DNA from 3 places in the Dactylosporangium sp. NBC_01737 genome. Region 2 is predicted to be linked to each of the others. Evidence: riboswitches for the same ligand, from Rfam matches in the RefSeq annotation. Region 2 holds a riboswitch; each other region holds the start of a gene.
The links. Region 2 has a riboswitch for cobalamin ahead of cobN (cobaltochelatase subunit CobN). Riboswitches for the same ligand answer to the same signal wherever they lie in the genome.
Positions count from the first base shown of each region.

Region 1 (9,368 bases), 4.1 Mb from region 2:
GATGCACTCGTAGCAGCCGGCGATGGAGGCGATCGTGGCCGTCGGGGCGATCGCGATGAGCAGCGAGTTGCGCAGCCCGTGCAGGGCGATGCGTTGCCGTACCGCAGCCCACCGCGACTCCTGCGCCGGGGTGATGCCCCACAGGTCCGGTTGCAGGTCGCCGCGGGCGGCCCTGGTCAGCTGATACGCCGGGTGCGGCCCGTGCCGCTCGGCGAGCTCCGCGGAGGACTCCAGCGCCGTCAGGTAGATCTCCTCGGCGATGCGCGTCGACAGCTCCCGCGCCTCTGGCGCGTCGAACGGCAGCCGCAGCGCGAAGTACACGTCCTGCAGGCCCATGACGCCGAGGCCGACCGGCCGCCACCGCGGGTTGGACGCCGCCGCCTCCGCGCTCGGGTAGTAGTTGATGTCGATGACCCGGTCCAGGAACGTGACCGCGGTGCGGACCGTGGCCCGCAGCCGCTCCCAGTCCATGCCGTCGCCGGTCAGGTGCGCGGCGAGGTTGACTGAACCGAGGTTGCACACGGCGGTCTCGCCGTCGCTGGACACCTCGACGATCTCGGTGCACAGGTTCGACAGGTGCACGACCTCGCCGGGCGTGCCGGTCTGGTTGCTGAGCCGGTTCGACGGGTCCTTGAACGTCATCCAGCCGTTGCCGGTCTGCGCCAGGGTGCGCATCATCCTGCCGAACAGGTCGCGGGCCTTGACGGTCCGCACCGCCTTCCCCTCCTGCTCCGCTGCGCGGTACGCCTCGTCGAAGGCCGCCCCGTACAGGTCGGGCAGCTCCGGCGCCCCGGCCGGGTCGATGAGCGACCAGTCCGCGTCGGCCTCGACGCGGCGCATGAACTCGTCGGGGATCCAGTTGGCGAGGTTGAGGTTGTGGGTGCGCCGCGCGTCCTCGCCGGTGTTGTCCCGCAGTTCCAGGAACTCCTCGACGTCCGGGTGCCACGGCTCCAGGTACACGCAGGCCGCGCCCTTGCGCCGCCCGCCCTGGTTCACGGCGGCCACGGACGCGTCGAGGGTGCGCAGCCACGGCACGATGCCGTTGGACAGGCCGTTGGTGCCCCGGATCAGCGCGCCCCGCGACCGTACCCGCGACCACGAGATGCCGATCCCGCCCGCGAACTTCGACAGCTTCGCCACCTGCGCGTACCGGTCGTAGATCGAGTCGAGCTCGTCACGCGGCGAGTCGACGAGGAAGCACGACGACATCTGCGTGTGTGCCGTGCCGGAGTTGAACAGGGTCGGCGAGCTCGGCAGGTACGCCAGCGACGACATCAGCCGGTAGAACCCGATCGCCTCGGCGGGGGTGGTCGACAGCCCGCACGCGACCCGCAGCAGCCAGTACTGCGGCGTCTCCACCACCAGCCGCGTCGAAGGGTGCCGCAGCAGGTACCGGTCGGCGACGGTGCGCAGCCCGAAGTACTCGAACCGCAGGTCCGCGGTGAGGTCGACGGCGTCGTCGAGCTTGCGCGCGTTGACCGCCACGAACTGCGCGGTCCCGGCGCCGATCAGCCCCTCGGCGTGCCCGACCCGGATCGCCTGGCTGAACGACGCGATGCCCTGCCCGCGGACCTCCTTGTCGAGGTACGCCGCCAGCAGCCGCGCCGCGAGCCGCGAGTACTGCGGCTCCTCACCGATCATGTCCGCCGCCGTCTGGATCGACAGCCGGTCCAGTTCCGCGGTGGTCGCGCCGTCGTACAGGCCGCTGATGGTCTTCGTCGCCACCCGCAGCGGGTCGACGTCGTCGAGGTCGTCCGCCCACCGCCCGACCGCCCGCACGATCTTGTTCACGTCGACCGGCTCGGCCGCGCCGTTGCGCTTGCGGACCTGCATCTGCGCCCGTCGCTGGACCGGCGCATCCTGCGCGGTCGTCTGCGTGAGTGTCACCCTGGTGCTCCTCTTGCTCGTCTCCGGAAAGAGGCGAACGCGGGACACGCAGGCGGGGACGGCACGGCTCGCCTGGCGGTCCGGGCACGTCACAGCCGTCGGCCGTCCCACGCGGCCTCGGACCGCCGCACCCGGTCCTCCGGCGTGCGGCGCTGCTGGCAGGTCTTCGGACTCGCGGGCACGGTCACGGCGCTCGCCGCGAACCTCCTACCGGCCGTCACTTCCCAGGCCCGGATGGCCCAGTGTTCACTCGACGGCTTTCGTTCCTGCTCACCGCTGCGGGGCAGTCCCGGTCTCGCACCGGGTTCCCTCTTGCCTCGACCGGACTGGATACCCGGCCGAACCAGCTGCGCCACGGACTATATCTGGTGGCAACCGGGAACACGCACACCACATGTCGTGCCGGCGTGTCGCATCACGATCACCGGCCGCCGGGGGTCGCCGGCGGCCAGGATCGTCCCGTGGTCACGGGTTGGCGGTCAGGCGAAGTCGAACAGCGGCGGGAAGGCGAGCACGACGATCCACGCCCAGGCGGCGTAGACCGGCAGGTGGCGGGTCTGCCACAGCTCCAGGGCGGCGAACCTGCCCTGGCGGCGGATGAAACGCAGCAGGAGCAGTGCCGAGCCGGCCAGGTTGACCAGCAGGATCACGTTTTCGCCGAGGGCGGCGGCCTTGTTGGGGGTGGTGCCGAACTCCGTCACGCGGCCGGTGATCTCGATGAGCACCAGGAAGTCGATGGCGAGGGCACTGAGCACCAAGGCGAGCTGGAGCTTGTCGAAGCCGCCGGGCGGGGCGAGGGGGTCGCGGGCGGAGATGGAGTACAGCAGCAGGCCCAGGACCACGACCAGCAGCAGGTCGAACAGGATCAGGGCCTCGCGCTCGACGTCGATGCGGGAGGCGGTGACGCCGACGGCGATGAGGAACGCGAGCAGCACCGCCGTGAACAGCGGGGTGAACAGGCGGGTCAGGACGGGGGCGATGTTCTCCACCACGCTCTGCTTGGCCTCCACCAGCCAACCGGCGACGACGACCGTCGCCATGGCGCCGCACGGGATCAGCCAATGGCTGACGAACGTCTCGGGCTGCACGCCGATGGCCTCGAACGTGCCGAACATGAACGCGGTGAGGACGCCGCCGCCGAGGGCGATGAGGACGAAGTAGACGAACACCTCGCCGGTGAAGCGGATGAAGTCCATGTGTCGGCGGGTGGAGCGCCAGTCGTCGGCGACATACGCCAGGCCGACCACCAGCCACAGCGCGATGGGCAGGTGGATGGCGGTGATGACCAGCGACTGCGAGTCCCCGCCGAGCGGATAGACGTTGGCGGCGACGGCACCGAGCACGAACAGCGTGGCGACGACCGCAATCAGCGGGCGCGACGCCCGCCGGCGCCAGGCGAGGAACCCGGCCAGCCACGGCAGGGTGAACAGGGCGATGTTGGTCGCGTAGAACACGCCGTCGTCGTCGAGGTCCATGCCGAACAGCTCCGGCACCTTGAACGTCGCGGCGGCGCCGGCGGCGCAGCCGATCATCACCCACAGGGTGCGCCGGGAGCGGGTGTCGGCGGCGGGGGTGCCGGGCTCGCCGGTGAGGACCAGCTGCTTCCACAGCCGCTCGGAGTGCTCCCGGGCGAACTCGCGGGACAGCTCGTCGAGGCTGCCCATGCGCTTGACCGCGACGAGGAACGCCTCGTCCTCGCTGAGGCCGGCGGCGACGAGCTCGTCGACGGAGCCGCGCAGGTGGTCCTCGAGCTCGTCGGCGTCGGGCGTCTGCAGCTCGCGGCGGCGTTGCACGTATTGCCGCCATTGCCCGATCTGCGCCTCGAGGCCCTCGTCCGGTGTCGTCATGACGGGCCCTCCAATGGGATGCCGGTGAAGGGGGCGCGCCAGATCTCCTTGAGCGTGTCGACGACCGTGTCCCACTGGCGGCGCTGCTCGGCGAGCTCGGCGAGCCCCTGGTCGGTGACGCGGTAATACTTGCGGCGCCGCTCCCCCGCCACCGCGTGCCAGGTCGACTCGACGTGGCCGAGCCGCTCGAGGCGGTGCAGCAGCGGATAGAGCAGGCCTTCGGTCCAGTCCAGTTCGCCGCCGGAGAGCTCGTTGATGCGCTTGAGGATGGCGTACCCATAGCTCTCGCCCTCGGCGAGGATGCCGAGCACGAGCGGCGTGGCCGACGCGGCCACCAGGTCCTTGGCAACCTTCACGGACATCACACCCCTAGAAGTACGATGCATAGTACTTCTAGGTATCAAGCTCCGCAATGATCGACTGAAGTACCTATGGATTGCATATACCGATGGCCGGTATAGTGGCGGCATGGCGATGCACGAGCCGACGTTCTACATCCTGACCGCCCTCGCCGAGCGACCCCAGCACGGCTACGGGATCATGCAGACGGTGGCCCGGCTGTCCGGGGAGCGGGTGATGCTGCGGGCCGGCACGCTGTATGCGGCCCTGGACCGGCTCACCACCGAGGGCCTCCTTGCCGTGGACCGCGAGGAGGCGCTGCAGGGCCGGCTGCGCCGCTACTACCGGCTGACCGACGCCGGGTCCGCCGCGCTCGGCGCCGAGGTGGTGCGGATGCGCGCGGCCGCGTCGATGGCCGCGGCCCGCCTGCGCACCCACGAGGCCGGCGGGTTCGCCTTCGCGCCCGGCGGCGCGTCATGAACGACAACCCGAGGCTGGAGCGCGCCTACCGGTGGCTGCTCCTCGCGTACCCGCGCCGGTTCCGGCGGGACAAGGGCACGGAGATCCTCACGACGCTGCTCGACGCGGCCCCTCCCGACCGGCGCCGCCCAACGGCGTGGGATGCCGTCGATCTGCTCGCGGGCGGTGCCCGGGCGCGGTTCCTGCCGCCGCCCGGAGCGGCCGCCGCGGTCCTCGCCACCGTCGTGGCGCTGCTCATGGGGATCGGTGCCGCCGCCGCGGCAGGCTGGCTCGGCTGGCAGGCGTCGAGCACGATGCCGTCCGCGGCGGCGAGCGCCGCGACCGCGCAGGTGGTCTTCGGGCAGCCCGCGCAGGCACCCGTGGTCGACCCCGGCGACCCGCTGGACCTGGACTGGCTCGGCGTCCGCACGGCGCCGGGCGACGAGGGCAGCACCGGCCCGCCGCCCGCGCCCGGCGCGGTCCACCTGCGTCTGCGCACCGGCACGCAGGACGTCGCCGCCGTGCTGGCCGGCGCCCGGGAGCGGTTGGCAGCGGCCGGTTGGCGCACCGACCAGCCCACCGCCGACGGTGTGTTCTGGGCCTCGAAGGGCGACCAGATCGTGCGGGTCACGGCGCTGCTCGGGGACCGCGACCCCAACGGTGGCGGCTCGTGGAGCGTCGACGACCCGGTGTATCTCATCGTGAGCGTGCACCGCCCGGCACCCACCGCCGTCACGACCCTGGCTCTCGCGGGGCTGCTCGCGGGTGCCGTCGCCGGCTGGCTCCTGGCCGCCTGGGCGCTGCACGCCAGGGCCCGGCACCGTTCCCGGCTTCGCACCGCCACCATGATCCTCGGCCTGTCGTCGGTGACCCTCGGCGTCGTCACCGTGCTGCTGCCCACCGTCGCCGGCGTCCTGGGGCTCGCCGCCATCGACGGCTGGTCGCCGCACGACTCCCTCATCGCCGCGGCGGTGCTGCGCGGTGCGAGCATCATGGCGTCCGCGGCGGGGCTCGGCCTGGCCGGCACGGCGGTCCTCGCCGCGTTCGCGCCGGCGGTCGCGGTGCCCGCCGGTCCCCTGCCGCGCGCCAAGCATCCGGTTGTGTGGCTGGTCGCGCTGAGTCTCGTGGTCGCTCTCCTCGGCCTGTCGGGTCAGATCGTCATCACGTGACCGTCAGGCGCGCAGGACGTGACCGTCAGGCGCGCAGGACGTGACCGTCAGGCGCGCAGGACGTGACCGTCAGGCGCGCAGGACGTCGAGGAGGGCGGCGAGCCCGCCGTCGCGGGTCACGGCGCCGCCGGCGCCGACGGCCGCCGCGCCCGCGTCGAGGTGGTCGCGGGCGTTGTGCGCGCCGATGCCGCCGGTGGCGACGAAGCGCGCCTCGGGGAACGGGCCCCGCAGCTCCCGCAGCCAGCCCGGCCCGAGCGACCCCGCGGGGAAGGCCTTGAGCCAGCGACAGCCGGCCCGCAGCGCGTGGTGGACGTCGGTGGCGGTGGCGACGCCGGGCAGGTGCGGCAGCCCGGCATCGTGGCTGGCGCGGGCCACGTCGGCGTCGAACCCCGGAGCGACGGTGAACGCCGCCCCGGCCGCCGCCGCGATCGCGACCTGCTCGGTGCTGCGCACGGTGCCGGCGCCGACCGGCGCGCCACGGGACGCGAGGTCCCGCAGCACGCCGACGGCGTCACCGGTCTGGATGGGCACCTCGACGACGCCCAGGCCGCTGTCCCACACGGCGCCCGCCAGCTCCACGGCCCGCGCGAGGGGAACCCCACGCAGGATCGCCATCAGCGGGCGCCCCGCAAGCAGTTCGTCGAAGCCGAGGGTCACAGCCGCTCGATCCAGAACTGGACCGACGTCGGTGGCAGGGTGACGGTGAGCACCGGGCCGGTCTTGTCGGTCAGGTTGGTGTTGCGGGCGGTCGGCGTGTACTGCTGCCCCTGGAAGGACCGGACGCTGCCGGTGTCGACGGTGTACGTCACCGTGGACAGGCTGCGGTTCGTCATGGCGAAGACCAGCTTGCCCTGCGGGGTCTTCCACGCCATGATGCGCTGCTCGGTGCGCACCGTGCCCTCGTCGACCTGGTAGCGCACCGAGTTCCACGGCAGGTACTTCACGAACCCGTGGATGCCGTTGAAGTTGCGCGGGTTGTAGTCCCAGTGTCCCTTGGCGATGTTCGGGTACTTCGTGAAGTCGTCGTCGTCATAGGGCCGCCAGAAGCCGAGCGAGTAGCCGGAGGCCTCCGAGTTGTAGGTCGGCTTGAGCGCGTGCAGCCAGAACCAGGTCGGCGAGTTCTGGAACGTCATCCAGTTCATGATGGACTGCGCGGTGTTGACCATCTTCCAGTCGCTGGTCGGCACCTGGTACTCGAACTCGTTGCTGAACACCGGTTTGCCGGCGGCGTCGCTGGTGTAGTTGTTCTGCAGCTGGTCGTTGCTGTCGCTGCCGATGCGGTGGAACGACCAGCCGTCCACCTGGGACAGTGCGGTGGCGTCGGCGCGGATGAGGGCGCCGCCCCGCCCGCGCTGGCCGTTCTCGGCGTCGGCGTGGATGAAGATGCCGGGGAACTCGGCGCGGATCTTCGGGGCGATGGCCTTGAACGCCTTGTAGTACTGGTCGTTGCTGTAGCTGCAGCAGGAGTAGGCGACGTAGTTGATGCTGGGCTCGTTCTGCAGGCTGAACATCTTCACGGGCACGCCGTTGTCGCGCAGGTACGCAAGGTCCCGCACGATCGCGTCGCCGTACTGGTCGAGCCAGCCGGGGTCGGTGGAGGCGATCGTGCCGCCGACGTAGTTGCCGTTCGACTTCCAGCCGGGCGCAGGCGACCAGTACTCGGCCGACACGCCCTCGATCCCGGACTGGGCGATCAGTTCGGCGAGCTCCGCCATCTGGGTCGGCCAGCGGCCGATGATCTGCTGCTGCGTGCTGTCCAGGCCCCGCAGGTACAGGCCGAGGGCCAGCCGCAGGTAGCGGAAGCCCCGGTCGTCGCGGATCTTCAGCAGGTCGCGGTACATGCGGGTGCGCTCGGACGCGACCAGGTCGTGCGGGACGGACGTGGTCGCCGTCGGCAGGCCGTTGTTGCCGGAGCCGATCGAGTCGGACTGGATCTCGACGCCGAGGCCGAGGATCGTCTGGCGGGGCTGGTCGTGGCGGATGACGTAGTCGGACGCGGCGGCGGCGGACGGGCCCGGCCGGACGGCGGCGCCCACGAGGGCACCAGCCGTCCCGGCGGCGGCGGCCAGGGCGGTTCGGCGGGTGAGAGGCATCAGGACTCCTTTGGAGGGGCCTCCGTGAGCGGCGGGAGGCCGAGGCGGGCCCGGGGTCCGGGCCTGAGCAGGGCGGCGGGCTGGACGGCGGTGGCGCCGCCGTCCAGGACGATCTCGGTGCCGGTGAGCAGCGCGGCACCGGAGGAGACGGCGAACGCGACGGCGGCGGCGACGTCCGCCGGCTCGCCGGGGCGCTGGGTCTCGGCGAGCCGCGCGAGGTCGGCGGGGTCCGCGACGCGGGTGAGCGCGTCGGGGGTGCCGACCCAGCCGGGGCTGATGGTGAGGGCGCGGATGCCGTGCCGGCCGTACTCCACGGCGAGCTGGCGGGTGAAGGCGGCGAGCCCCGCCTTGGCGGCGGCGTAGGCGGGGTAGCCGGGTGCGAAGACGCGGCCGTGGACCGAGCCGATGGTCACGATGACGCCCCGGCCGGCGGCGATCATGCCGGGCAGCGCGTGCCTGGCGCAGAGGAACGCGGAGGTGAGGTTGGCGTCCAGGACGGCGCGCCAGTCGGCGAGGGTCGTCTCGTGCGCGGGTGCGCCGGCCGTGACGCCGGCACAGTGGACCAGTGCCCCGACGGTGCCGAGCCCGGCGAACAGCAGGGCCACCTCGGCCTCGTCGGTGAGGTCCCCGTCGTCGCGGTCGAGGCCGGCGACCCGGTAACCGTCCGCGCGGAGCCTGGCGGCGACGGCGGATCCGATGCCGCCGGTGGCGCCCGTCACCACGGCGAGGTCAGGCACGGAACACCTCGTAGTGGGTGATCAGGTCCTCGTCGAGGGTCACGCCGAGTCCCGGGCCGTCCGGCACGACGAGCGCACCGTCCACCAGGGACGGTGGTGCCGCCAGGTCGTCGCGGAGCGGGTTGGGCAGCCGGTTGTATTCGAGGCTGGTCGCGTTGGGTGTTGCCGCGGCGAACTGCAGGGCGGCGGCGAGGCCGATGGCGGAGCCGACGCCGTGGGGTGAGACGTCGACGTGGAAGGCGGAGCAGAGTGCGGCGATGCGGCGGGCTTCGGTGATGCCGCCGGCGCGGGTGAGGTTGGGCATGACGGTGTCGGCGGCTCGGGCGAGCAGGAGGTCGCGGTAGCCGTATCGGATGAATTCGCTTTCGCCGGTGACGACGGGGATCCGGACGGCGGCTCTGACTTCGGCGAGGCCGGCGACGTCGTCGGTGGCGAGGGGTTCTTCGAGCCAGCGGACGCCCAGGTGTTCCAGGGCGTGGCCGAGGCGGATGGCGGTGTTGACGTCGTAGGCGCAGTTGAGGTCGACGTGCAGGGCGGCGCGGCCGTCGAGTGCGTCGGCGACGGCGGTGGCGTGGGCGAGGTCGGTGGTTTCGCCGCGGCCGAGTTTGAGTTTGACGGCGTGGAAGCCGTTGTCCACGAAGGACAGTGCTGTTTGGGCGGACTGTGCTGTGGAGGGCAGGAATGGGATGGGTGAGGCGTAGACGGGCACGGTGGTGCGGACAGGGCCGCCGAGCAGCCGGTGGACCGGTTGCCCGGCGGCCTTGCCGCGCAGGTCCCACAGGGCGAGGTCGACCCCGCTGATCGCCTCGAGGTAGAACCCGCCGGTGCGTCCGGCGC
Region 1 covers NZ_CP109153.1:8,768,948-8,778,315, reverse strand. The annotation lists gene OHA72_RS39875 (ribonucleoside-diphosphate reductase subunit alpha) at 1-1,833, opposite strand, end outside; cobalamin riboswitch at 2,028-2,250, opposite strand; gene OHA72_RS39870 (permease prefix domain 1-containing protein) at 2,367-3,734, opposite strand; gene OHA72_RS39865 (PadR family transcriptional regulator) at 3,731-4,090, opposite strand; gene OHA72_RS39860 (PadR family transcriptional regulator) at 4,209-4,553, shown strand; gene OHA72_RS39855 (hypothetical protein) at 4,550-5,701, shown strand; gene OHA72_RS39850 (bifunctional 4-hydroxy-2-oxoglutarate aldolase/2-dehydro-3-deoxy-phosphogluconate aldolase) at 5,771-6,358, opposite strand; gene OHA72_RS39845 (glycoside hydrolase) at 6,355-7,794, opposite strand; gene OHA72_RS39840 (SDR family NAD(P)-dependent oxidoreductase) at 7,794-8,531, opposite strand; gene OHA72_RS39835 (mandelate racemase/muconate lactonizing enzyme family protein) at 8,524-9,368, opposite strand, start outside.
Region 1: another riboswitch for cobalamin. It lies ahead of OHA72_RS39875 (ribonucleoside-diphosphate reductase subunit alpha); the one in region 2 lies ahead of cobN (cobaltochelatase subunit CobN).

Region 2 (9,368 bases):
TGGAGCCGAGGACGTTGACACCGGCACGGGTGAGCAGGACGCCGATGGCGGTCGGGACGAGGGCACCGCCGAGACCGGCACCGGCGATCTGCAGCCCGATCGCCCGGTCGGCGTGTGCGGCGCCGACGCGTTCGGCGGTGGTGAGCGTGAGCAGCGGGAAGACGGGTGCGGCGGCGAAGCCGATCAGGCCGAGGCCGGCGACGGCGAGCCAGCCGGGGCCGGGCAGCGCGACCAGGAACGCGCCGGCGGCCATGCCGAACAGGCAGCCGGCGATGACGCGGGACACGCCGAGGCGGTCGGCGACGGCGCCCTGCACGACCCGGCCCAGGAACAGCATGGCCCAGTAGCCGGACACGCAGATGCCGGCGACCGCGTCGCTGACCCCGCGACCCTCGGTGAGCAGCAGGAACGCCCACAGCCCGGCGCCGGCCTCGACGGCCACGTAGACGCCGAAGGCCACCACGCCGAGCCACACCGCGGGCAGTTTGAGCGTGTCGCGGCCGCGCTGCGGCGTCTCGTGGACGGGCACCGGCGCCCGCCCCCAGCTGCGGGCCTTGGTCACGAACGACAGGGCGAGGCACAGCTGGGCGGCGGCGACGAGGGCGTACCCGAGCCGCCACGGCGATCCGGCGCTGATGACCGAGGTCATGATGAGCGGGCCGATGGCGACGCCGAGCCCGAAGCAGGCGTGCATCCAGTTCATGTGGCGGGCGTTGAAGTTCGTGGCGGCGTAGGCGTTGAGCCCCGCGTCGATCGCGCCGCCGCCGAAGCCGCCGAGCAGGGCGCACGGCACGATGAACCACAGCCCCGGGGCGAGGGAGTACCCGGCCAGGGCGAGGCTCGTCGCGGCGGTGCTGGCGGCGAGGAGCCAGCCGACGCCGACGCGGGCGAGCAGGAAGCCGGCGGCGACGCTGGAGGTGAGGTAGCCGGTGGTCGCGGCGACGAGCAGGTAGCCGACCGACTCGGTCGGCACGTCGAAGGTGCCGGCCATGAAGGGCCAGCCGACGCCGAGGAGGCCGTCGGGCAGCCCGAGGCTGATGAACGCGAAGTAGGCCAGCACGAGCAGCGACGTTCTCACCGCGACGATCTTACGTGTTCCATCATCCGGGAAGTGGCTCCCAATATTAGAGACGGAAATATTAGAGTCTGGGACATGGCCAACAACGTCTACACCCACGGACACCACGAGTCGGTCCTGCGCTCCCACCGCTGGCGCACCGCCGGGAACTCCGCCGCGTATCTGCTGCCGGCGCTGCGGCCCGGCATGAGCCTGCTCGACGTCGGCGCCGGCCCCGGCACCATCACCGCCGACCTGGCCGCCGTCGTCACCCCGGGCGAGGTCACCGCCCTGGAGGCGACCGCCGAGGCCCTGGAGGTCACGAAGGCGGGGGTGCGGGGCGTCACCTACACCGTCGGCGACGTCCACGCCCTCGACTTCCCCGACGACACGTTCGACGTGGTCCACGCCCATCAGGTCCTGCAGCACGTCGCCGACCCCGTCCAGGCGCTGCGCGAGATGCGCCGCGTCTGCAGGCCCGGCGGCTACGTGGCGGCCCGTGACAGCGACTACGCGGCGTTCACCTGGTTCCCGCGGGTGCCGGAGCTGGACGAGTGGATGGCGCTGTACCAGCGGATGGCCCGCGCCAACGGTGGCGAGCCCGACGCCGGCCGCCGCCTGCTGTCCTGGGCCCGGGCCGCGGGCTTCACCGACGTCACGGCGACGTCGAGCACCTGGTGCTTCGCCGACGAGGAGGACCGCGCCTGGTGGGGCGGCATGTGGGCGGACCGCGTGCGCACCTCGGCGATGGCGGCGCAGGCGCTCGCCAGCGGGGTGACGCAGGAGGACCTGCAGCGCCTCTCCGACGGCTGGCGGACCTGGGCCGCCTCCCCCGACGGCTGGCTGTCCATCCTGCACGGCGAGATCCTCGCCCGCCCATGATCTAGGCTCGGCCGGTGGAACGACCGCTCGTGACCGTGTGCCGGGACTGCTGCTGTGGTTCGGCGCGCAAGCATCCCGGCGTCGACCACGCCGGGCAGGTGGCGCGGCTGCGCTCGGCGCTGGGGCTCACCGGCGTGCGGGTCAGCGGGTGCCTCGACGCGTGCGAGCGGTCCAACATCGTGGTCGTGCACCCGACCCCGGCCGCGCGGCGGGCCGGGGCGCGGCCGGTCTGGCTGGGCTATGTCCTGGACGACGCCGTCATCGGCGACCTGACCGCCTGGGTCGAGGCGGGCGGGCCGGGGGTCGCGGCGCTGCCGGAGATCCTGGAGCTGTACCTGACGAAGGCGCCCGCCGGTCAGGGGTAGCGGCGCGGGGTGAACACCACGGGGACCCCGTCGCCGCGGTCCAGGGCGCGGGTCTGCGACGAGCCGATGATGAGCAGCGTCCGCATGTCCACCTCGGACGGCTCCAGGTCGGCGAGGCGCACGACCCTGACCCGCTCCCCCGGCCCGCCCACGTCGCGGCCCAGCACCACCGGGGTGTCCCCCGACCGGTGCCGCAGCAGCACCTCCTTGGCCGCCTCGACCTGCCAGGTGCGGCTCTTCGAGCCGGGGTTGTAGACGGCGATGACGAGGTCGGCGCCCGCGGCGGCCTCGAGGCGGGCCGCGATCACGTCCCACGGCTTCAGCCGGTCCGACAGCGACAGCACGCAGAAGTCGTGGCCGAGGGGCGCGCCGACCCGGCTCGCCACCGCCTGCGCCGCGGTCAACCCGGGCAGGACCCGGACGGGGACGTCCTTCCAGCGGGGTTCGGCGGCGACCTCCAGGACCGCGGCGGCCATCGCGAACACGCCCGGGTCGCCGGAGGACACGACGGCGACGCGGCGGCCGTCCTTGGCCAGTGCCAGCGCGAACTCGGCCCGCTCCGCCTCGACCTTGTTGTCGGAGGCGTGCCGGCGCTGCCGCGGGTTCGCCGGGATCCGGGCCAGGTACGGGCCGTAGCCGACGAGGTCCTCGGCGGCCTCGACCGCGGCGTGGGCCTCCGGCGTGAGCCAGTCCCGGCCGGCGGGCCCGAGCCCGACGACGACGACCTCGCCGGTGGCGTCGGCCGGGGCCGCGGCCCGCAGCGCCGAGGCGGTCTTCTCGTGGACCCGGCTCGGCAGCAGCGCCAGGGAGAAGTACGGCACGTCGGCGGGGTCCACTGTGGACAGCGGCGCGACGCGTTCCCGGTCGGTGGTGGCGCGCTCGACGTACCAGGCGTCCTGCAGCCGGCCGGCCCGCTCCAGGGCGTCGCGGACGGTGCCGAACGTGCGGCCCAGCTTCATGACGGCGGCCGAGTCGGTGGCCGCGAGGCGCTCGGCGAGGACGTCCGCCGGCAGGGTGCCGGGCAGCACGGTGAGGATCTCGTCGCGCTCGACGAGCGGCCGGCCCAGCACCGCCGACGCGCCGGCGACGGAGGTGACGCCCGGCACGACCTCGGTCGGGTACCGGTGCGCCAGCCGCTTGTGCATGTGCATGTAGGAGCCGTAGAAGAACGGGTCGCCCTCGCAGAGCACGACCACGTCGCGGCCCGCGTCGAGGTGCGCGGCGAGCCGGGCCGCCCACGCGTCGTAGTGCTCCTCGATGACCGTGCGGTAGTCGCCGATCTCCTCGGTGGTGACCGGATAGACCAGGGCCTCCTCGATCTGGCCTTCGCGCAGGTACGGCGCCGCGATCGACCTCGCGATGCTGCGTCCGTGGCGGGCGCTGTGGAACGCGACCACGGGCGCGGCGGTGACGAGCCGGGCCGCCTTCACCGTCATCAGCTCCGGGTCGCCCGGTCCGAGACCTACGCCGTACAGCCGCCCCGTCACCCCTGCACCGTCCACTGTGGTCATTCCTTCTCGTCCGCGATCGCGTTGACGGCGGCGGCCGTCATCGCGCTGCCGCCACGGCGGCCGTGCACGACCAGGTGCGGCAGGTCCGACGCCGCCAGGGCCGCCTTCGACTCGGCCGCGCCGATGAACCCGACGGGGATGCCGAGCACCGCCGCCGGTCGCGGCGCGCCCGCCTCGATCATCTCCAGGAGCCGGAACAGCGCCGTCGGCGCGTTGCCGACCGCGACGACGGCGCCGGCGAGGCGCTCGCCCCACAGTTCGAGGGCGGCGGCGCTGCGGGTCGTGCCGAGCTCGGCGGCGAGCGCCGGCACCCGGGGGTCGCGCAGGGTGCACAGGACCTCGTTGTCGCGGGGCAGTCTCGCCCGGGTCACGCCGGAGGCGACCATCTGCGCGTCGCAGAGGATCGGGGCGCCGTCGCGCAACGCCGCGCGGGCGAGGCGGACCACATCGTGGCTGTAGCCGACGTCGGCGGCCAGGTCCACCATCCCGCACGCGTGGATCATGCGGACGGTGACCTGGGCGACGTCCGCGGGCAGGCCGGACAGGTCGGCCTCGGCCCGGATCGTCGCGAACGACCGCCGGTAGATCTCCGCGCCGTCCTTGACGTAGTCGTACGCGGTCACGAGACCACCAGGTAGCCGTCGGCGGTCGCGAGCATCTCCACGTGCCTTCCCTTCGGTGCGCCGCAGCGCCGTTCGCAGCCGACCCAGTGCACGGGCAGGTCCCCCGGCACCGTGCCCGCCTCGACGGCCGCGCGGGCGTCGGCCCGCACGTCGGCGAGGGCCTTGGCGCAGCCGGGCCGGCCGGCGCACGCGGTGACCCCGGCCCACGGGGAGGCGGGGTCGGTGCCGAGCCCCGCCGCCGTCAACAGTGCCTCGACGGGTCCAGCTTGTGCGACGGACACGTCCGGCACGACGACGGTCCGCCACGGCGTGACGATGATCTCCCCCGGCGCGGCTTCCACGAGCGCCGCGGACTGTGCCTGGGTGAGCAGCCCGAGGGGGACGACGACGGTCAGCGCGGCCAGCCCGCCGGTCTGCGGCGTCCACCCGACCACCGGGCCGGCGCCGCGGTGGACGAGCCCCGGGCCGGCACCGCGGTGGACGAGCCCCGGGCCGGCGCCGTCGTGGACGGCCCCAAGGCCGCAGGAGGCGCCGAGCCGCGCCGCGACCCGCGCCGGGCCGTCGGTCAGCTCCGCCAGGCGCCACGCCGTGCCGCCCTGCTCGGCCCGCTCGGCCAGGAACGCCCTGGTGGCCCGGATCAGCAGGTCGGCCGGGTCGTCCCCGCCGCAGGACGTCATCGTGCCGGCCAGGGTGAGGCGGTCGCCGTGCAGGCCCACGTCGCCGCCGAGCGCGGTCACGTCGCCGCGCCCGTCGTCGACGGTGACCAGGAACCGGCCGGGAAGTGCGGCCAGGGCGGGGTCGGCGCACAGCAGGGCGTCGTACGCGGCCACCACCGGCCGCACGTCCAGCGCGCCGAGGCCGTCGCGGCCGCTGAGCGGGCTGGCGATGATGTTGCGGACCCGCTCGTGCGTGTCCGACGGCAGCAGCCCCACGCCGGACAGCCGCGCGGCCAGCTCCACCTCCGCACCCGGCCGCAGCGCCCTGACCTGGATGTTTCCCCGAGACGTCAGCTCCAGCGCCGGGTCGCCGAGGTCGAGCGCCGCGCGGCGGAGCACGGCGAGCGCGTCCACGCCCAGCCTGCCGCCGGGCAGCCGGACCCGGGCCAGGCCACCGTCGGCCGCCGCATGGACCTGCACGGCGCCCGGGCACCGGTCCGGAGCGTCGCGTCCACTGGCAGCCTGCACGGGCCGGATACTACTGCGCAGCACCTCGCTTGACTCAAGACAGCGCTGTCCAGGAGAGTTGGCGGTGCTGTACGGCGACGTGTGGAGGAAGCCGGTGTCAATCCGGCGCGGTCCCGCCACTGTGACCGGGGAGTGGACCTCCGACGACGGCCACCGGGTGACACACCCGGGAAGGCCGGAGGCGAGCGCCGATCCGGGAGCCAGGAGACTCTCCGACGCCGGACCTTTCCCGACCGACTTGGGGCGCGGACCCCGAGGGAGGACCCTGGCGTGATCCTGCTCCTGTCGACGTCCGACACCGACCTGCTCAGCGCCCGCGCGAGCGGCGCCGCGTTCCGGCTGGCCAACCCGTCCCGCACCGCCGTGGAGGACCTGCCGGCCCTGGCCGAGGGCGCCGACCTGGTCGTCGTGCGGTTCCTGGGGGGCTACCGCGACTGGCAGGAGGGCTTCGACACGCTGCTGCGGCTGCCCCTGCCCGTGGTCCTGCTCGGCGGCGAGCAGCTGCCCGACGCCGAGCTGATGTCGCACTCGACGGTGCCCGCCGGGGTCGCCGCGGACGCGCACAAGTACTTCACCGAGGGCGGCCCGGCCAACCTGGGTGAGCTGCACAACTTCCTGTCCGACACGATCCTGCTGACCGGGCACGGGTTCGCGCCCCCGGCGACGACCCCGACCTGGGGGCCGCTGGAGCGCCCCGCAAAAGCTGACGGCCCGACGGTCGCGGTCATCTACTACCGGGCGCACCACCTCGCCGGCAACACCGCGTTCGTGGAGACGCTCTGCGAGGCGATCGAGGACGCCGGCGGCCGGGCGCTGCCCGTGTTCGCGTCGTCGCTGCGCACCGCCCCGGCGGAGCTGCTCGACACGCTGCGGCAGGCCGACGCGCTCATCGTCACCGTCCTCGCCGCGGGCGGCACCCGCCCCGCCGACGCGCAGGCCGGCGGCGAGGACGAGGCGTGGGACGTCGGCGCACTGGCCGCGCTCGACGTGCCGATCCTGCAGGGGCTGTGCCTGACCAGCGCCCGCGACACCTGGGACGCCAACGACGACGGCCTGTCGCCGCTGGACACCGCCACGCAGGTCGCGATCCCCGAGTTCGACGGCCGGATCATCACGGTGCCGTTCTCGTTCAAGGAGGTCGACGCCGACGGGCTGACCGTCTATGTCGCCGACCCCGAGCGGGCCGGCCGGGTCGCCGGGATCGCCGTCGGGCACGCCCGGCTGCGGCACCTGCCCGCCGCGCAGCGCAAGGTCGTGGTGATGCTCAGCGCATACCCGACGAAACACGCCCGGATCGGCAACGCCGTCGGCCTCGACACGCCCGCGAGCGTGGTCCGGCTCCTCGACGCGATGCACGCACAGGGGTATCAGGGCGCGGACGGCTTCCCGAAGGACGGCGACGCGCTCATGCACACGCTCATCGCCGCCGGTGGGCAGGATGTCAACTGGCTCACCGAGGACCAGCTGCGGGGCAACCCGATCAGGATCTCCGCCGGCCGCTACAAGGCCTGGTTCGCCACGCTGCCGGCCGACCTGCGCGCCTCGATGGAGCGGCACTGGGGCCCCGCGCCCGGCGAGCTGTTCGTCGACACGTCCCGCGACCCGGACGGCGAGATCGTGCTCGCCGCGCTGCGCGAGGACAACGTGGTGGTCATGGTGCAGCCGCCGCGCGGGTTCGGGGAGAACCCCGTCGCGATCTACCACGACCCCGACCTGCCGCCCAGCCACCACTACCTGGCCGCGTACCGGTGGCTCGCCGACGAGTTCGGCGCGCACGCGGTCGTGCACGTCGGCAAGCACGGCAACCTCGAATGGCTGCCCGGCAAGACCGTCGGGCTGTCCGCGTCCTGCGGCGCCGACGCGGCGCTGGGCAACCTGCCGCTGATCTACCCGTTCCTGGTCAACGACCCCGGCGAGGGCACCCAGGCGAAGCGCCGGGCGCACGCGACCCTCGTCGACCACCTGATCCCGCCGATGGCGCGCGCGGACTCCTACGGTGACATCGCCCGCCTCGAGCAACTCCTCGACGAGCACGCGACGATCGCGGCCCTCGACCCGGCGAAGCTGCCCGCGATCCGCGCCCAGATCTGGACGCTGATCCAGGCCGCCCGCCTCGACCACGACCTGGGCCTGGCCGACCGGCCCGGCGAGGACGGCTTCGACGAGCTGATCCTGCACATCGACGGCTGGCTGTGCGAGATCAAGGACGTGCAGATCCGCGACGGGCTGCACGTGCTCGGGGTGGCGCCGTCGGGTGAGGCCCGCGTCGACCTGGTCCTGGCGATGCTGCGGGCCAGGCAGATGTGGGGCGGCACCGTGGCCGCGCTGCCCGGTCTGCGTGAGGCCCTCGGCCTGACCGAAGGCGACTCGGGTCGCGTGTCGGTCGACGAGGCGGAGACGCAGGCCCGCGCGCTGGTCGCCGAGATGGAGTCGCGAGGCTGGCCAACGTCCGACATCTCGGATATTTCGGATTCGCCGGATGTGGTACGGGTGCTGGAGTTCGCGGCACGGGAGATCGTGCCCCGGCTGGCGCGCACCACGGACGAGCTGACGATGGTGCTGCACGCCCTGGACGGCGGCTACGTCCCGGCCGGCCCGAGCGGCTCGCCGCTGCGCGGCCTCATCAACGTCCTGCCGACCGGCCGCAACTTCTACTCCGTGGACCCCAAGGCCATCCCGAGCCGGCTCGCCTGGGAGACCGGTCAGGCGATGGCCGACTCGCTGCTCGCCCGCTACCGCGCCGACCACGGTGCCTGGCCGCGGTCGGTCGGGTTGTCGATGTGGGGCACCAGCGCCATGCGGACCGCCGGCGACGACATCGCCGAGGCCCTGGCCCTGCTCGGCGTCCGCCCCGTGTGGGACGACGCGTCCCGCCGGGTCGTCGACCTCTCCCCCGTCGACCTCACGGAGCTGGGCCGCCCCCGCATCGACGTCACCATGCGCATCAGCGGCTTCTTCCGCGACGCGTTCCCGCACGTCGTGGCGCTGCTCGACGACGCCGTGCAGCTGGTCGCGAGCCTGCCGGAGTCCGACGAGGACAACTACGTGCGCGCCCACGTCACCGCGGACCTCGCGCTGCACGGCGACGCCCGGCGCTCCACGCTGCGCGTCTTCGGCTCGAAGCCGGGCGCGTACGGCGCCGGCATCCTGCCCCTCATCGACAGCCGTAACTGGCGCGACGACGCCGACCTCGCCGAGGTCTACGCCGTCTGGGGCGGCTACGCCTACGGCCGCGGCCTCGACGGCCTCCCCGCCCGCGGCGACATGGAGGGCGCCTACAAGCGCATCAGCGTCGCGGTCAAGAACACCGACACCCGCGAACACGACATCGCCGACTCCGACGACTACTTCCAGTACCACGGCGGCATGATCGCCACCGTCCGCGCGCTCACAGGCCGGGCCCCGGCCGCGTACGTCGGCGACAGCACCAACCCCGACGCCGTGCGCACCCGCACGCTGAGCGAGGAGACCGCCCGCGTCTTCCGCGCCCGCGTGGTCAACCCCCGCTGGCTCGCCGCGATGCGCCGCCACGGCTACAAGGGCGCCTTCGAGCTCGCCGCCACCGTCGACTACCTGTTCGGCTTCGACGCCACCGCCGGCGTGGTCGCGGACTGGATGTACGAGAAGCTCGCCGAGGCCTACGTCTTCGACCCCGAGAACCGCAAGTTCCTCGACGAGTCCAACCCGTGGGCCCTGCACGGCATCACCGAACGCCTCCTGGAGGCCGCCGACCGCAACCTCTGGGA
Region 2 covers NZ_CP109153.1:12,856,100-12,865,467, forward strand. The annotation lists gene OHA72_RS59345 (MFS transporter) at 1-1,078, opposite strand, end outside; gene OHA72_RS59350 (methyltransferase domain-containing protein) at 1,154-1,939, shown strand; gene OHA72_RS59355 (hypothetical protein) at 1,969-2,304, shown strand; gene OHA72_RS59360 (precorrin-2 C(20)-methyltransferase) at 2,295-3,815, opposite strand; gene OHA72_RS59365 (precorrin-8X methylmutase) at 3,812-4,438, opposite strand; gene OHA72_RS59370 (ferredoxin-like domain-containing protein) at 4,435-5,622, opposite strand; cobalamin riboswitch at 5,668-5,853, shown strand; gene cobN (cobaltochelatase subunit CobN) at 5,893-9,368, shown strand, end outside.

Region 3 (9,368 bases), 240 kb from region 2:
ACCTACGGCGACGCCTCCCGCGGCGGCCGCCCACCCGTCGAGCCCGCCGACCTGGCCACCCGCAGCATCGCGGTCGCCGGCTTCTGGCTCCGCCCCGTCCTCACCCGCCCCGACGCCTTCCACGGCCCGCTTGCCCAACTGCTGCACCTGACCGCGACCGGCGTCCTGCGCCCGCAGGTCGGCCCCGCCTATCCGCTGGAGGACGCCCGCCGGGCGCACGAGGACCTGCTCGCCCGCCGCACCACCGGCAAGCTCGTCCTCACCGTCAACTGAGCTCGGGCACCGGCCCGTTGAGAAACCAGGCGAGGGGCAGGGGCTCGCGCTCCGCCACGAACTCGCCGTGCACCAGGGTCAGAGCGTGCACGGTCGTTGCCGTGTCGCGCTCGACGATCCAGTAGCGGGGGATGCCTGCGGCCGCATACTCGTCGCGTTTGACCACCCGGTCGATGATCTCACTGTCGGATGACATCACCTCGATGGCCAGGAGCAGGCCGTCACGGCCCGCGTAACTTGACCGGGCCGGGCGGGGCGGCATCCCCTTGGCCCAGACCGTCAGGTCCGGCTGGCGCCCGCCGCCGACGTCGATGCCGCAGTCCGCGGTGACCTGCTCGGCCCCGAATCCGTTGGCGAAGAACCAGTGCATGATCCTGGCCACGACCAGCGCATGCTCCGGGCCGGCCGGCGGCATGATGGACAACACCCCTTCTCGGCTCAGCTCATAGCGGTGGCGCTCATCCGCATCCGCCATGGCTGCGACGTCGTCGAGACTGATGGTGGCCGGCATGTGGGCAGCGATAGCCGCTGGGCTCATGTCGCTCCTCCTGTCCACTCTCGAAGCATAACGACGCCTGACCGGCGTCGAATTGAATATGAGCATAAGACCATGTCAGTGGAATCGCAAAGGCGCCCGGAGCTCCCGCGTCAGGAGGCGCGGAAGCTCGCGCGGTAGGACTGCGGCGGGACACCGACGAGGCGGCGGAAGTGCGGGCGCAGGGCGACGCCGTCGGTGAAACCGCAGGCGCGGGCGACCGCGTCGATGTCCAGGTCCGTGGTGGACAGCACGTGCTGGGCGCGCAGCACCCGCTGCTGCAGCAGCCACCGCAGCGGCGAGGAGCCCGTCGTCTCCCGGAAGCGACGATCGAACGTGCGGCGGCTCAGGTGTACCGCCGCGGCCAGGCGATCCACGTCGAGCGTGACGTCCTCCAGGCGCTCCAGCGCGTGGCGCATCGCGTCGCCGACCGCGTCGCCGGCGCGGAGTTGGGGGACCGGGCGCTCGATGAACTGCGCCTGCCCGCCGGCCCGCTGCGGCGCCACGACGAGGGCGCGGGCGGCGGTGTTGGCCACGTCGGGGCCGTGGTCGCGGCGCAGCAGGTGCAGGCACGCGTCGAGGCCGGCGGCGCTGCCGGCGCTGGTCACGACCGTGCCCTCGTCGACGTAGAGCACGTCGTCGACCACCTCGACGGCCGGGAACCTGGCGGCGAACGTGGGCAGGTGCTTCCAGTGCGTGGTGGCCCGCCGCCCGTCGAGCAGCCCGGCCTCGGCGAGGACGAACGCGCCCAGGCACAGACCGACGACGGTGGCACCCTCGTCGTGGGCGCGGCGGAGCCGGTCGAGGATGCCCGGGGCGACCGGGGCGCCACCCGGCGGCCGCCAGCCGGGCACGATGACGACGCCGGCCGCATCGAGGTCGTCGAGGCCGTGCGGGGCGCTGATCGAGATGCCCGCGGTCGTCGACAGCGGGCCGGGATGCTCCCCTGCGGTGCGCACCGCAAAGCCGGCGCCGACGACGCTGAACACCCGCGGCGCGACCGCGACCTCCAGCATCGGGGCGCCGTCGCCGATGAGCACCCCGACTGTCGTGCGCGCGCGGTTCATGGCTTGATCGTATCGGGGGATGGCGTTCCGGCCACTCCTGGTGGCGGCCGGAAGGCAGGAGAGTGGGGTGCATGACCTTCCAGATCCGCCGGTTCGGCGGCCCGACCGCGGTGTTCACCGTCGGCGGCGTCACGTTCATGACCGACCCGACGTTCGACCCGCCCGGTGACTACCCCCTCGGCAACCGGGTGCTGACCAAGACGGCGGCCGCGTCCGGCACCCCGGCGGACGCCGGCACCGTCGACGTCGTGCTGCTGTCCCACGACCAGCACCCTGACAACCTCGACCACTCCGGTCGGGCCTTCGCGGCGTCGGTACCCCTGATCCTCAGCACTCCGGCAGCGGCCGCCCGGCTGGGCGGCCCCGCGGTCGGCCTGCCGCCGTGGACCGAGGTGCACCTGCCCCGGCCCGGTGGCGGCGGCCTCGTGCGGGTCACCGCCGTGCCCGCGCAGCACGGCCCCGACGGCACCGAGCACCTCACCGGCCCGGTCACCGGCTTCGTCCTGCACGGCGACGACCTGCCCACCGTCTACGTCAGCGGCGACAACGCCTCCCTGGATGTCGTGGCGCGGATCGCCGACCGCTTCCCGGCCGTCGACGTCGCGATCCTGTTCGGCGGCAAGGCCCGCACCGTCCTGCTCGGCGACGCCGACCTGACCCTCGGCGCCGCCGGCATGCTCGAGGCGGCCCGCCTCCTCGGCGCGAAGACGGTCCTGCCCGTCCACGTCGACAGCTGGGCCCACTTCACCGAGGGCCCCGACGACGTGCGCGCCGCGTTCGAAGCCGCGGGTAGCGCGGCGCTGCTGGGGTAACCGGATGGGGTGCTCATCGCCCACCTCAGCGACCTCCACATCGGATCGGAGCCGCCGGACCGCCTCGATCGGGTCGTCGCCTACCTGGGCGGCCTGCAGCGCCCGCTCGACGCGATCGTGGTGACCGGCGACGTCGCCGATCACGGCCTGGCCGCCGAGTACGCGCTGTTCGGCAAGCTCCAGCAGCTCGGCGTGCCGGTGCTGGCGCTGCCGGGCAACCACGACGACCGGTCCGTGTTCCGTGGCGAACTCCTCGACGAGGCGCCGGCGACCGGTCCCGTGAACCGGGTCGAGACCGTCGCCGGGACCGTGTTCGCGCTGTGCGACTCCAGCGTCCCGGGGCATGCCGAGGGCCGGCTGGACGACGACACCCTCGACTGGCTCGACCGCACCCTCGCGGCGACCGCCGGCACGCCCGCGTTCGTGTGCTGCCACCATCCGCCGGTGCCGGTCGGCAAGCCCGCCGCGGACCAGGTCCGCCAGCTCGGCGCGGGCCGGCTCGCCGAGGTCCTCGGCCGGCACCCGGACGTGGTCGCCGTCCTCTGCGGCCACGTCCACAGCGCCGCGGTGAGCACGTTCGCGGGCGTGCCGGTCCTGGCCGCACCGGGCGTCGAGTCCACGATGCTGCTGCCCTGGGAGCCACCGGACCGGCCGGAGGCGCCGCCGGCGCTCGCGTTCCACCTCCTGCGGGACGGCCGCCTCACGACACACTTCCGGCTGTGCGTCTAAGCTCACCGGCGGCATGAACTGATGCGAGGTGCCCCGGGCGACCGGGGAGAATCGGGAAGCCGGTGTGAATCCGGCACGGGCCCGCCGCGGTGATCGGGGAGCTGCCGTCCATGCACGCGCGACAACGTGTGCGGTCACTGGCCTGCGGGCTGGGAAGGCGGACGGTCAGGCGTTGATCCGAGAGTCCGAAGACCGGCCTCGCGTTCACCGCCCGCCCCGCGCCGGGGCCGGCCTGAGCAGCGGGAGCCTGCCCACATGAGCACCGACCTGTATGACGTCGTGCACCGCCGCCGCGACGTGCGCGGCCAGTTCACCGGGGCGCCGATCCCCGCCGAGGTCCTCGACCGCGTGCTCGGCGCGGCCCACGCGGCGCCCAGCGTCGGGCTGTCGCAGCCGTGGGACTTCGTCCTCGTGCGTGATCCCGGCCTGCGCGGCGCGTTCCACGACCACGTGCGGCAGGAGCGGGACACGTTCGCCGCCACCCTGGACGGTGCGGCCGCCGGGACGTTCGCCCGCATCAAGATCGACGGTGTACTGGAGTCGACCCTGTCCGTGGTCGTCACCTACGACGCCGGTCGCGGCGGTCCGGCGGTGCTCGGCCGGCACGCGATCGCCGACGCCGGCCTGTACTCGGTCTGCCTCGCCATCCAGAACCTGTGGCTGGCGGCCACCGCCGAGGGTCTCGGCGTGGGCTGGGTGTCGTTCTACCGCGAGCCGTTCGTCCGTGACCTGCTCGGCATCCCCGACGGCATCCGCCCCGTCGCGTGGCTGTGCCTCGGCCCGGTGACGCACCTGGAGGCGGTGCCGGACCTCGAACGGCACGGCTGGCGTAGCAGGATTCCGCTGGTCGAGGCGCTGCATCACGACCGCTGGTAGCTGTCGGCTAGGCAGGGCCGAAGTGTCATCCGGGTGACTCCACGATAGTTACGCTGCGTGCCATTCTCATTACGCAACGTGATCCACCCATCGTCTGAGGAGGCGAATCCCAATGGCACAGGCCACCACGGAAACCGGCACCAGCACCGAGATGAAGAAGATCGTGGTCCGCAAGGCGGGCGCGGTGCGGCTGACCAGGCTCTGCAACAACTACTGCTACGGCATGTGCTGCTGCGCCGAGTTCCTGGGCTGACGACACACCGGTAGGCCGACACCGCGGGACACCCGGCCGGGGGCGCAACCCACCCTCACCCCCGGCCGGGGTCCCACCAGCAGAGGAGATCTGGCATGCCGACCGGTTCAGTGGCGCTGCACGACCTGCGGTACCTCGACGAGGGCGACCGGGTCGTCGTCGGCCGCACCGACTGCGACTCCTACGGCGTGTTTCCGCCCGACGGTGCCGCACTGCTCCGGGAGGTCGCCGGAGGCCGCCCGCCGCAGGACGCCGCCGCCTGGTACACCGACCGCTACGGCGAACCCGTCGACATCGACGAGTTCCTCGACACCCTGCGGGACCTGGACTTCCTGAGCCCCGACGGCGCGGGGGAGCGGGCCGCCCCGCCGCGCTGGCAGCGCCTCGGCGCGGCCCTGTTCTCACCGGTCGCCTGGGCCTGCTACGCCGCGCTCGTCGCCGCCGCCGTCGCGGCCTGCGTCGCCGACCCGCGGCTCGCGCCCACCCGCGGCAACGTGTTCTTCACCGACTACCTGCTAGTCGTCGAGCTGACCATCCTGTTCGGGCAGCTGCCGTTCGTCGTGCTGCACGAGCTGTTCCACATGCTCGCCGGGCGCCGGCTCGGCCTGCACTCCTCGATGCACCTGGGCCACCGGCTCTACTTTCTCGTGGCCGAGACGAAACTCGACGGGCTCGTCGTCGTCCCGCGGCGGCAGCGGTACCTGCCGATCCTCGCCGGTGTGATCGCCGACGTGCTCACGGCCTCGGCGCTCACCGTCGTGGCGTGGCTGACCCGGCAGCCGGACGGCACCATCCCGGTCGCGGGCCGCGCCTGCCTCGCCGTCGCGTTCATGTCCCTGCTCGGCATCCTCGCGCAGCTGTACTTCTTCCTGCGCACCGACGTGTACCACCTCATCACCACCGTCCTGGGCTGCGTCGACCTGCACGCCACCGCCCGTGAACTGCTGCACAACCGGATGTGGCGGCTGCTCGGGCGCACCGACCGGCTCGCCGACGAGACCCGCTGGGATCCGCGCGACCGTGCCGTGGCCCGCTGGTACGCACCCCTGTACGCCATCGGCTACGCCGCCATGCTCGCCGTGCTCGTGTTCGTCGCGCTGCCGCTGGCGTGGCACTTCCTGGGCACCGCCGTCGCCGCCGTCACCGACCCCGCCGTGCCCGTGGCCCGGTTCTGGGACGCGCTGCTCTTCCTGGTCGCCTCCGCCGGCCAGCTCGTCCTCGCCGCCGCGCTCGCCGTCCGCGACCGCCGTCGCTCCCGCAAGCCCTGAACCCGCGCAAGCCCTTGAGGAGTCGTCATGTCACCAACCTTGTCCACAGTGGACGCCCATCGGCGCCTGCGGGGCCCGTTCACCGCCGCCGGCACCCTGCTGCGGCAGATCGTCCCCGGCCTGCTGCGCACCCATCCGGAGCTGGTGCGGGCGCACGACATCGAGATCCTCGCCGCGGCGCCGGAGCTCGCGACGCTGCTGACATGCGAGCGGGAGACCCTCACGTCACAGGCGTCACCCGAGTCGCGGACCCGGTACTACCCGTACGCCCGGACCGTCCAGATCGGACACGGGCTCGTCGACCTGCTGCAGGCCGTGCTCGCCGACCTCGGCCCCCGCACGCTCGTCGTCACGCACGCCGGCGAGGCCGACCGCACCGACGCCGAGTGGCTCGCCCTGCTGGCCCGCCGCGTCGACCCCGCCCTGCTCGCCATCGTGCACGGTGCCGCAGCGCACGGCGCGCCGACCGGCGACCCGGCGCGGTCCTATGTGGACGGCGACTGCGTCAGCGACGACCCGGTCCTCCTCGCCGCCTACGCCGCGCTTGACCCGGCGGAGCGGGCGCTGCTGCACGACCGGCGCGCCGACGAACTGCTGACACTGGGGGAGCCGTTGCTGCGGCTCGGCGCCGTCTGTCACCACCGCGAGCACGGCAGCGACCCGTGCGGCGCCGGTGTCGCCGCGCTCAGCGACGCCCTCGGCGACTGCATCCTCGCCGGGCACTACGACGCGGTCCTCGACCTCGGCCGGCGCTGCCTCGACCTCGCCGACTGGACCACCCAGCCGGAGGCGTGCTGGCTCGCCACCGTGAAGATGACGATCGCGCTGTCCACGATGGGCCGCGCCGACGAGGCGATGGCCCTCTACGACGAGGCGTGCGCCCGCTCGACCTCACCGAGCGTCCACATGCAGGCGGCATACGGCCGCGCGATGCTGTACACCCGCTACTTCGGCGAGGCCCGCCGCGACCTGCGCAAGGCCAGCGCCTGGGTCAACACCGCCGTGTCGCTGGCGTCGCTGCTGCCGCAGGACCGGCGCCGCGCCTACAACCTCACGTTCAACGAGAACGGCCGCGCCCTCATCGCCATGCACCTCGGCGATCCGGCCGAGGCGATGCGCCTCATCGACGCCGGCATCGAACGCATGCAGGCCACATTCACCGACGGCGAGCGGGACCTGCACCTGTCGGTGCTGCGGTACAACCGGGCGCAGCTCATCGCCCGCGCCGCACCGGCCGACGGGGTGTTGGAGTACACCGCCGTCATCGGCCTGGACCCACACCACCCCGACTACTACGCCGAGCGCGCCGGGCTGCTGCGCCGCCTCGGGCGGTTCGCCGAGGCGCTCGCCGACTACGACGCCGCGATCGCCAACGGGCTGCCCGACGTCGAACCGCACTACAACCGCGGCGACCTGTACGCCGAGCTCGGCGACCTCGACGCCGCCCTCGCCGACTTCGACCGGGTCCTCGACCTCGAACCGGACTTCCTCCCCGCCTACGTCAACCGGGCGGCGCTGCGGTACGAGGTCGGCGACGCCGCCGGTGCCCGCGCCGACGTGGCCGCGGGCCTGGACCTGGAACCGGGCCAGCCGCACCTGCTGTGCACCCGTGGCATGCTCGCCGCCGACACCGGCGACCTCGCCGCGGCCGTCGCCGACTACCGGGCCGCGCTGCTCGCGGAGCCGGACCTCGCGGGCGCGTGGACGAACCTCGGCGCGGCCGTGTTCGAGCTCGGCGACGCCGCGGAGGCGGTCCGCTGCTTCGACCGCGCCCTCGCCATCGAGGACGACCCGATCGCCCGCGCGAACCGCGCCGCCGCCCTGTCGGTCGCTGCGGTGGCGGGATGACCGCCGTCGACGTCCGCCCGGCCGGCCGGGGGACCAGGGCGCCGGAGGAGTTCCGGGCGGTGGCAGGGCGGCTCCCCACGGGGGTGACGGTCGTCGCCGTCCGTACCGGCGACATCAGCCACGCCATGACGGTCAACAGTTTCACGACGGTGTCGCTGGAGCCTCCGCTGGTCCTGTTCTGTGTGCGGCGCTCCAGCCGGACGGCGGCGCTGCTGCCGGTCGCGGGCGCGTTCGCCGTGACCGTGCTGCCCGCCGGCGCGGGCGCGGTGTCGAAGGCGTTCGCCGACCCGTCCCGCCCGCCGGGGCTCGGCGACACCGGCTGGACGCCCGGACCCGGCACCGGCAGCCCCGTGCTCGACTGCGGGCTGGCGTACTTCGACTGCACACTGGAGACCGTGTACGTGGCCGGCGACCACGACGTGTGCGTCGGGCGGGTCCGCGCGTTCGACGCGATCGGCACGGGCGCGCCGCTGGTGTTCGCCGGCGGCAGGTACCGGGAACTGTCGAAATCCGTGCCACCCGGAACGTCGTACAGGTAGACGGGCACGACACGGGCCCCGGACGAATGGGACGGACGATGGCGAAGTACCTGATTCTCATCTACGGCGACGAGCAGCGCTGGGACGCCGAGACCGAGCAGGAGCTGCGGGCGAAGGATGAGGGCCACCGGGCGTTCAACGCCGCGGCCGGCGCCCGCGTCCTCGGTGGGCAGGAGCTGGAGGCGTCCAGCACCGCCACCACGCTGCGCGGGGGCGGCCTGATCACCGACGGGCCGTTCCTGGAGTCGAAGGAGGCCCTCGGCGGGTTCTACGTGATCGAGGCGGCAGACCTCGACGCCGCCATCGCCCTCGCCGGGCTGCTGCCGGAGCTGTCCAGCGGCCACGGCGGCGTCGAGATCCGGCCGATCGTGGACCACGGGTGAGCGACGCCGTCGCCGAGGCGCACCGGCGCGAGTGGGCCCGCGTGCTCGCCGCGACGGTGCGCCTCACCCGCGACCTCGACCTCGCCGAGGAGTGCGTCCAGGACGCGTACGCGCAGGCCCTGCGCGCATGGCCGGTCGACGGCGTCCCGGCCCGCCCCGGCGCGTGGCTCACCACCGTCGCGCGCAACCGCGCCCTGGACGTGCTGCGCCGCGAGTCCGCGCTGCGGCGGGCGCTGCCGCTGCTGGTCACCGAGGAGACCACGCCCGGTCCTGGGGAGGACGACGACCGGCTCCGGCTCGTCTTCACCTGCTGCCACCCGGCGCTGTCGCGGGAGGCGCAGGTCGCGCTGACGCTGCGGCTGGTGTGCGGGCTGTCGACCGCCGAGGTGGCTCGGGCGTTCCTGGTGCCGGAGGCGACGATGGCGGCCCGGGTCACCCGCGCGAAGCGGAAGATCAGCGCCGCGCGGATCCCGTACCGGGTGCCGTCGCCGGACGAACTGCCCTCGCGGCTCGGCCCGGTGCTCGAGGTCGTGCACCTCGTCTTCACCACCGGCCACGCCGCGCCGGTGGGGGAGCGCCTGGTCCGGCAGGACCTGGTCGACGGCGCCCTCGGCCTGGGCCGCATGCTGCGGCTGCTGCTGCCGAACGACGCCGAGGTCGCCGCGCTGCTGGCCCTGATGCTGCTGATCGACGCCCGTCGCGACACCCGCAGCACCGCCGGGGGCCGGTTGCTGCTGCTGTCCGAGCAGGACCGCACCCGGTGGGACGCCCGGCAGATCCGGGAG
Region 3 covers NZ_CP109153.1:12,612,877-12,622,244, reverse strand. The annotation lists gene OHA72_RS58135 (quinone oxidoreductase family protein) at 1-273, shown strand, start outside; gene OHA72_RS58130 (Uma2 family endonuclease) at 266-784, opposite strand; gene OHA72_RS58125 (GlxA family transcriptional regulator) at 922-1,875, opposite strand; gene OHA72_RS58120 (MBL fold metallo-hydrolase) at 1,947-2,687, shown strand; gene OHA72_RS58115 (metallophosphoesterase) at 2,697-3,416, shown strand; cobalamin riboswitch at 3,427-3,631, shown strand; gene bluB (5,6-dimethylbenzimidazole synthase) at 3,672-4,292, shown strand; gene OHA72_RS58105 (hypothetical protein) at 4,405-4,545, shown strand; gene OHA72_RS58100 (hypothetical protein) at 4,641-5,813, shown strand; gene OHA72_RS58095 (tetratricopeptide repeat protein) at 5,841-7,661, shown strand; gene OHA72_RS58090 (flavin reductase family protein) at 7,658-8,200, shown strand; gene OHA72_RS58085 (YciI family protein) at 8,239-8,583, shown strand; gene OHA72_RS58080 (RNA polymerase sigma factor) at 8,625-9,368, shown strand, end outside.
Region 3: another riboswitch for cobalamin. It lies ahead of bluB (5,6-dimethylbenzimidazole synthase); the one in region 2 lies ahead of cobN (cobaltochelatase subunit CobN).